DNA from 2 places in the Allobosea sp. NPDC055594 genome. Region 1 is predicted to be linked to the other one. Evidence: predicted binding sites of a transcription regulator. Region 1 holds the regulator's gene; the other holds the start of a gene.

Region 1 (4,195 bases):
CGCTGGCGCCAGAGCTCTCGACCCTGAAATACCTGCCGCATTTCGCGCGCGCCTTCCAGGGCGGCGATGACCATCTGCTTCGGGGGGTCGTGAGCTTCTTCGAGGGGCAGGGGTTCCGGGTCGGGAGCCCGGCGGAGATGGCCCCGGAGATCGTCGCGCCGCTCGGCGCTCTCGGGCGGATTGTCCCGACTCCAATTGCCCGCAGTGCCTTGCTACGCGGCTTCGACCTGCTGGCGGCATTGTCGCCCTTTGATATCGGCCAGGGCGCGGTCCTCGCCGATCATCGCGTGATCGCGGTCGAGGCGGCCGAGGGAACCGATGCCATGCTCGAGCGTGTCGCCGGACTGGTGAGGGCAGGGCGCCTCAAGCTGGCAAAGGGCGATGGTGTCCTCGTCAAGGCGCCGAAGCTCGGCCAGGACCTGCGCGTCGACATGCCCGCGATCGGGCCCGAGACCGTCGCGCGGCTCGCAGAAATCGGCCTGGCCGGAATTGCGGTGAAGGCCGGAGGTGTGCTCGTCGGCGATCGTGCCCGTCTGGCCGCGAGCGCCGATGCCGTGGGCATCTTCATCGAGGGCGTGCCTTGAGCACGCCGCCCTTCCGGCTTTTCGTCGTCGCTGGCGAGGCCTCTGGCGACGCGCTCGGTGCGCGTTTCGTGCAGCAGCTTCGCCACCGGCTTGCAGGGCGCCCGCTCGATCTGCGCGGCGTCGGAGGCGAGGTTCTGGCGGCGGAAGGCTTGGCGAGCATCTTCCCCCAGGAGGACATCGCGGTGATGGGCTTCGGCCCGGTCGTCGCCCGCCTGCCATTGCTGCTGCGTCGCATCTCTGACGCGGCGCAGGCTGCTGCCGCCTTCGCGCCCGATCTGATGCTGACGATCGACGCGCCTGACTTCAGCCTGCGCGTCGACAAGAAGCTGCGCCGGCTCAATCCTGCTGTGCCGATCGCGCACTGGGTCTGCCCGAGCGTCTGGGCCTGGCGCCAGGGCCGGGCGCGGCGCATGCGCCCGCATGTCGACAGGATCCTGGCGCTGCTGCCCTTCGAGCCGGAGGCGCTTGCGCGTCTCGGCGGACCCGACACGGTCTATGTCGGGCATCCGCTGATCGAGCGGCTAACGGAGCTGCGTCCCGGGCCGGATGAAGCCAGGGTTCGGGCCGACGCGCAGGAGCCGCTTATCCTCGTGCTGCCGGGTAGCCGTGGCTCCGAGATCCGCCACCTCATGCCCGCCTTCGGCGAGACGATTGCGCGTATCGCCCAGGCTCTGCCGCGGGCACGCTTCGTCTTGCCGGCCGTGCCGCGTCTGGTCGAAGCCATTACCGGGATCGTCGCAAGCTGGCCCGTGAAACCCGAGATCGTGACGGGGGAGGCGGCCAAGCTCGCGGCCTTCCGTCAGGCGCGCGCGGCACTCGCCGCCTCCGGAACGGTGACGCTCGAGCTCGCCCTGGCGCAGGTGCCGACCGTCGCCGCCTATCGTGGTGCCGGCTGGGAGGCGGCGCTGGCCCGCCGCCTGATCAAGCTGCCGACGGTCATCCTGCCGAACCTCATTCTCGGCGAGAACGTCGTTCCCGAGTTCATCCAGGACGATGTGACGCCGGACGCGCTGGCCCTGGCTCTCGCCGCGGTGATCGGCGACGGTGCGGCGCGCGACCGCCAGCTTGACGGTTTCGCCACGCTCGAGCACAGGATGCGCAGCGCCGGCCCGAGTCCGGCCGCCAATGCCGTCGATGCGGCGCTGGCGCTGCTGCGGCAGCAGCCGGCATCGTAGCGCGGGATCGCCGAATTCGCCGCGGATCGGCAGTCCGCGGCGGTCAAGCCCACTACCGCGACGGCCATCATCGTGCCCGGAATCGCCGGCCTGAGCTCTATCGCCGCTCCGTCTCTTCTTGCTGCCCTGTTCTCCGCAAAGCTTCGCGTGCAAGGAGAAGGACAGCTTTCGCGCCTTGCAAGACCGTGCTGAACCTCTCTTGCGGAACACATGGCGAACAGGTATGTTGTTCGTGCTTTGTTTCGATTCCGATGCGAAAGGCCGGGCGGCGAGATCATGCTGACACGCAAACAGTTCGAACTGCTTCGCTTCATCCATGAACGCCTGCGCGAATCCGGCGTCCCGCCCTCCTTCGACGAGATGAAGGATGCGCTCGACCTGCGCTCCAAATCCGGCATTCACCGGTTGATCATGGCGCTGGAGGAGCGCGGCTTCATTCGCCGGCTACCGAACCGCGCCCGGGCGCTCGAAGTCATCAAGATGCCGGACGGAATCGGCGGTGCGCCGGGGCAGCGCGCCCGTTTCAGCCCGTCCATCGTGCAGGGCGGGCTCGGCCAGACTCCGCCTGCCCCAGCCGCCAACCTCGCCAAGCCGCGCCCTGCCACCGCCGAGGAGAACGGACGCACGACCGTTTCAATCCCGGTGATGGGCCGAATCGCCGCTGGCACGCCGATCTCGGCGATCCAGGATCGCAGCTACAGCGTCTCCATGCCGGCCGACATGCTCGGCGGCGGCGAGCACTACGCGCTGGAGGTCCGCGGCGATTCGATGATCGAGGCCGGCATTCTCGACGGTGACACCGTCGTCATTCGCAAGCAGGACACCGCCAACACCGGCGACATCATCGTCGCCCTGATCGATGACGAGGAGGCGACGCTGAAGCGCCTGCGCAAGCGCGGCTCCTCGATTGCCCTGGAGGCCGCCAACCCGGCCTACGAGACCCGCGTGCTCGGCCCGGATCGCGTCAAGATCCAGGGTCGGCTCGTCAATCTGATGCGGCGCTACTGAAGCAAGCTGGTGTCCTCTGCCTGCTCCGCCGTTGCAGCGGCTGGCAGCGAGGTGGCAGGGGCGCGTCCCGGCTCCGGTGACGAAGGCGCGACGACGGGAGCAGGCCGGGCCCGGGTCCAGGGCCGCAGGCGCGTCGCGTCCTCGGCGGTGTAGGCGCGCCAGTTGCCGCCAGGCGAGGAGCCCAGCGCCGTCGCTCCGTCACGCGTGAGCGCAGCCCGATCGATCAGTCGGGCGGTGCAGCTGCCATTGGCATGGAGCGGCGTCACGACGAGATCGGCGCGCAGGCAATCCTCGACGATGGCGATGCGGTCGCGAGTGTAGGCGACTTTGCGGCCGTCCCTGAGGCGGATCACGCAGCCGCGCGCATCGCAGGCGGCGCCTTCTCGCAAGGCCGGATCGTCCGGGGAGCGGGAATCCCCGTCGGCATGGAGCCATTGCGCCAGGACGAAACGGCTCGGCTTGCCTGCGAGGACGAGCCGCCCTTCGGGGCCGCGTACCAGAATGCCGGAACCGTCGCGCTCGATCAGGATGTCCGGCCGCGTCGGGTCCGAGGCGAGCGCCAGACCGGCGCAGAGCGGCAATGCCGCCAGGTAGCGCAAGGCCGTCGTCCACAAGGTCAGCCAGAGCAGCGCCAGGGCGAACAGGGCGAGCGCCAGGGCGTCGAAGGCCGGCAGCACCACTGTCGAGCGCTCGATCCCGGCAACCCAGTGGGCGAGCCGCAGGACGAGGCCGGAGGCCCAGCCCATCAGGGCCCAGGCGGGCCAGTCGAGCCCGAAGGGATAGGCCAGCACGCCGAAGACCGCGGCCGGCATGACGATCAACGAGACGAAAGGCAAAGCGAGCGCGTTGCCGAGCAGGCCGAACGGGTTGAAGGTCTGGAAATGATAAACTCCGAAGGGTGCCGTCGCCGCCGTCGCCAGCAAGGTGGTGACGACGATGCCGACCGCGGAGAGCCAGAGCGGCCGCAAGGGCCAGGACCAGCTCGCAGCGGCCGGGTCGGGTGAGCGCTCCTGCCAGCGCTCGGCGAAGGCGATCAGCGCGGCGACCGCGCCGAAGGACATCTGGAAGCTCGGCCCGAGCAGCGCTTCGGGCTCTCGCAGCAGCACGATGATCGCGGCGAGAGCGAGATTGCGCATGCTGAGGGCCGGCCGGTCGACCAGGATGGCGCCGAGCATCACCAGGGTCATGATCAAGGAGCGGACCGTCGCGACCTCGGCGCCCGAGAAAACGCAATAGGCGGTGGCGCCGAACATGGCGGCGAGCGCAGCAAGCTTCTTGATCGGCCAGAAGAGCGTGAGGCCGGGCGACAGCGCCAGTAGCGCCCGCGCCAGCCAGAAGATCGTGCCGGCCGCCAGAACCATGTGCAGGCCGGAGATCGAGACGATGTGGTAGATGCCGGCGGCGCGCAGATCGTCATTGGTCGGCTCA
Region 2 (4,195 bases), 400 kb from region 1:
CGGCGCCTACACGCTCTACACGATCTATGCGTCCCTCGACGCCGAATCGATCGGCAACGGCATCACCAGCGGCTGCGTCGGCCTGCTGACGCAGGACATGATGCACCTCTACGCTCAGACCCCGGTCAAGACGAAGGTGGTCGTGCTCCCGGCATAGGCGAGAGCTGACGAAACAGCTGCGACGATGTGAGGTAATGCGCCGCCGCTTCCCGGAAGCGGCGGCGTTGTCGTTCTGGCCGCGCTCGACGGGTGGAGCGCAACGAGAAGCGGTCCCGGCCAGCCTGTTCCGCAGGGCTACCTCCGAAGAGCCATGGCCTTGGGCGAGTCTCGCCGCCAACATGGCAACCTCAAGCTGCGTATGTGCCGGGCGCCTGCCGCGCCGAGGTTGGGGCTTTCGCCGGAATGAGCATGGACGGCAAGTTCAGATATTTCCTGTGCCGCCACGCGCATGATCCCGTCGAGATCAATCTGTCGGATTATGTCGACCCGTTCGCCGATGTCTTCCTGACCTACTGGGTCGGCGTCCTGAAGGTGCTCGAGCCCCTCCTCGAGGCCGATGGCCTGATCTTCTACATCGTCTGGGGCACGGAGACGGTACGGGAGCTGCCGAGCTATGGGAGGAACGTCGTAGTCCTGCTCCTGATGGAGGAGTTCTGCGAGATCCCGCCCTATTTCGACAAGGTGCGCTACGTCTTCAAGACGCATGGCTTCTTCCCCTATGTGAACACGCTTCAGATCGGCGCCGGCCTGGCGCTGTTGGCGAAGACGGTCCGGGACGCGGTGCGCTGGGCCTGGAGCAGCGGGCTGCTGGCGCTCCGGCACAAGGATGCGATCGCCCGAGAGGAGGGCGGCATGACCGTTCCCCTCGGCTACGCCAGACAGACGGACCTGCCCGGCAAGCCCTTCGCCGAGCGCCGCTACGCCGTCTCCTTCATCGGCAGCGTCAAGCAGCGCGCCTATCATCCGCTCTCGATCCGGGCGCTGCTGGGAACGCCGAAGGACATTGCGCGCTCGCGCATGCTCGAGGAGTTGCAGCGGCTCGCCGCGGCAATGCCGGGCGAGGTGTTCTGGGCCGACACCGGCTCCTACATGAATGGGATCCTCTCCGACGGGGTCCGCTATTCCGAGCTGATGGCCGATTCCAAGATCTGCCTCGCGCCCCGCGGTTCCTCGACGGAGACTTTCCGGCTGTTCGAGGGCATGCGCCAGGGCTGCGTCGTGATCTGCGACCGGGTGCCCCGGCACTGGTTCTTCGCGGACTGCCCCTTCATCCAGCTCGACGACTGGTCCGAGCTCGGCCCTTGCGTGAACGGCCTGCTCGCCGACCCGGAGCGCCTCGCCGAACTGCACAGGAGCGCGCTCGACTGGTGGCGGCGGCGCTGCTCACCCGAGGCGCTCGCTGGCGTCATGGCGGAGCGGCTTTCACGATTGGCGCGGGCCGAGGGCGGAGCGAAGCTCGCCGCTGCAGGGCCGGAGCCGCGGGTCCGGACGGCGGAAGGTGCCGAGAGTTGGCGAGTGGCCCCGGCCGTGCGATCGTCGCGCGCTGGGGGGTGAACAGGCGAGGGCGCTATGGATACGGACCCGGTGGCCAAGGACCGCGTCACGCAGATGCTCAGGAAGCATCTGGAGCTCGCGCAGGAACAGCTCGACATGGCCGAGCGCGGCGTCCTTCTGTCGATCGATGGTGCGCCGGAGGGCGTCAACCTGACCAGGGAAGCCCTGGCGATCCGCGTCGAGCAGCTGCAGGGCGCGCTGGATCGGCAGCGAGGACGCGGTTGAAGTCTTCGGCGGCGGCTCGGAAGCTCTATTTGCCCGGGCTTCGATTTGCTCTCAGGTCCAGCGAACGGCCGATCTCGGCGGCAATGGTGCTGTAGTCGAGCGGGCCGGCATCGTCGCGCAGCGCCTGGCGCAGGAAGCGTATCGGAAAGCGGATTGCCTCCTGATTGGCATCGGAGAGCTCCGTCGCCCGGGCGGAGGCGCCCTGGTCGGCACGATCGAGCGCCGCCTCGATCTGGCTGCTGTCCAGCTGGCCTTTTCGCTTCAACTCTCCGAAGAGGGCAGCGGCCGCGAGCAAAAGACCTTCGAGTTGGAGATTTGCAGTGTTCATCCTGAACTCCGAATGATCGCCGGACCGAGGATTGCCGATGAACTCTAAATCTCCGGGCTGAAGCGCGCCAGATCGTCGCGCGTCCGTTCGGCCGCCCGACGATATTATCGCATCGGCCCCTGTTGCGCCCAAGCCGATGCGGGCGCCGATGCCGCGGCGGATTTCAGGCCTGGGGAACGGACGGACCGGTTGCGAATCTCCGGGGACAACTCGGGATTTTATGCTTGAACAAAACGGGAACATCATTGATAAAGCGATGATGGATCGCTAGGGTCCGCTTCCGGTCGATCGGCCGGTTCGTGATGAAGTGCGCAGGAAAACGGAGCCTGTCATGGCTGGTAGCGTCAACAAGGTCATTCTGGTCGGCAATCTCGGGCGCGACCCCGAGGTGCGGCGCCTCGGAAGTGGCGAGCCGGTCGTCAATCTGCGCATCGCCACCTCGGAAACCTGGCGCGACAAGCAGTCGGGTGAGCGCAAGGAGCGCACCGAGTGGCATTCGGTGGTGATCTTCAACGAGAACCTCGCCAAGGTCGCCGAGCAATATCTGAAGAAGGGCTCGAAGGTTTACATCGAGGGCCAGCTGCAGACCCGTAAATGGCAGGACCAGCAGGGCGTCGAGAAGTACACGACCGAGATCGTGCTGCAGCGCTTCCGCGGCGAACTCACCATTCTCGACAGCCGCGGCCAGGGCGGCTCGGATGAATATGGCGAGGGCGGCGGCGGTTCCTTCGAGGATCGCTCCTCCGGCGGCGGCTCCTTCGGCCGCCAGAGCCCGATGGGCGGCAGCGGCGGCGGCTCGCGCCAGCCGGCGATGTCCGGCGGCGGTTCGGGCGGCGGCTCCTCGCGCTCGTCGAGCCATCTCGACGACGACATCCCGTTCTAGTTTCTCGCTGTTTGGGGGCGACGTTGTCGCTCTGTGGTTAAGGGAGGCGTCTCGCAGGAGGCGCCTCTTTTCGTATGCTGCGAGATGAGGCGCGAGCAGGGGCGAGAAGCGAGGCATGCTGAGACTGGACCATCTCACCGTGATCGCGCCGACGCTCGCGGAGGGCGTCGCGCATGTCCGCGCCTGTCTCGATCTCGATGTCCCCTTCGGCTAGCACCATCGCTACATGGGCACGCATAATCACCTGCTTCAGCTTGGCGACGGCGTTTATCTGGAGATCGTGGCGCTGGATCCCGAGAGTGAGGCGCCCAACCAGGCGCGCTGGTTCGGCCTCGACGATCAAAGGCAGGTGAGGGCCGACTGGGAGGAGGGGCGACGCCTGCGCGGCTGGGTGGCACGGACCGATGCGATCGATACCGTGCTCGCAGGCCGCGGCGGCGTCTTCGGCCGCAAGGTCGCGCTTCCGGCGAACGGCCCGGCCTTCGATTTCGCCATTCCCGACGACGGTGCGCTGCCGCTCGACGGGGCGGTGCCTTCCGTGATCGACAGGCGCGGCAAGCCGCGCTCGATGGCGGCGATCGCCGATCTCGGGGCACGCCTGCGCGGCTTCTGCCTCGCGCATCCGGAGCCGGGTCCGATCGCCGCGCTCTATCGCGAACTGGCGGTCGAAGGCGCTCCCGCGCTGATCCTGGGGCCAAGGCTGCGCTATCATGCGCAGATCGAGACGCAGGCCGGGCTGCGGCAGCTGAGCTGAGTGCGCCTGCCCGCGGACCGCGGGGCCGCTGCCCGCCAGCGGCGATGGACAAAGCCGGCGAAATGGCCAATCTCCTCGGTATCGCCACGCTGTCCTGCGAAACCAAGCCATCATGACCATTCACGATCCCGCCGTTCCCGCGCTCTCCGTATGGGTCGCGCTGGAGAGCCCCACCCATCACGTGCCCGGCGTCAACGGCATGATGGACCTCGTCGCCAGGGAGGTCGAAGGCCTGCCGATCGCCGTCGAGCGCATTCCCGGCCGTGACGGGCTCGGCGACAGCCTGGTGCTGCGCGCCGGCGTCGACAATGGCGAGAAGGCGCTCGCGCTGATGTCGCATCTCGACACGGTCCACCCGGTCGGCACCAGCGCCAAGGACCTGCCGGTCCGGGTCGAGGGCGACCGACTCTACGGCCCTGGCGTCTACGATATGAAGGGCGGTGCCTGGCTG

The links. Region 1 encodes LexA, which represses DNA repair genes until DNA is damaged. Its sites were predicted from a motif close to TGTTCNNNNTGTGTTCNG; they were not measured.
Region 2: a site for LexA is predicted at 2,332-2,349, ahead of ssb (single-stranded DNA-binding protein). Genes of this name have one in related genera too.

The regions. Positions count from the first base shown of each region.
Region 1 covers NZ_JBSHIO010000001.1:541,378-545,572, reverse strand. Annotated here, with positions in the region: gene ACWGRX_RS02540 (LpxI family protein) at 1-584, shown strand, start outside; gene lpxB (lipid-A-disaccharide synthase) at 581-1,759, shown strand; gene lexA (transcriptional repressor LexA) at 2,036-2,767, shown strand; gene ACWGRX_RS02525 (ComEC/Rec2 family competence protein) at 2,761-4,195, opposite strand, start outside.
Region 2 covers NZ_JBSHIO010000001.1:141,337-145,531, forward strand. Annotated here, with positions in the region: gene ACWGRX_RS00720 (L,D-transpeptidase) at 1-157, shown strand, start outside; gene ACWGRX_RS00725 (glycosyltransferase family 47 protein) at 409-1,554, shown strand; gene ACWGRX_RS00730 (hypothetical protein) at 1,585-1,779, shown strand; gene ACWGRX_RS00735 (hypothetical protein) at 1,805-2,107, opposite strand; gene ssb (single-stranded DNA-binding protein) at 2,439-2,990, shown strand; gene ACWGRX_RS00745 (VOC family protein) at 3,217-3,744, shown strand; gene ACWGRX_RS00750 (M20 family metallopeptidase) at 3,857-4,195, shown strand, end outside.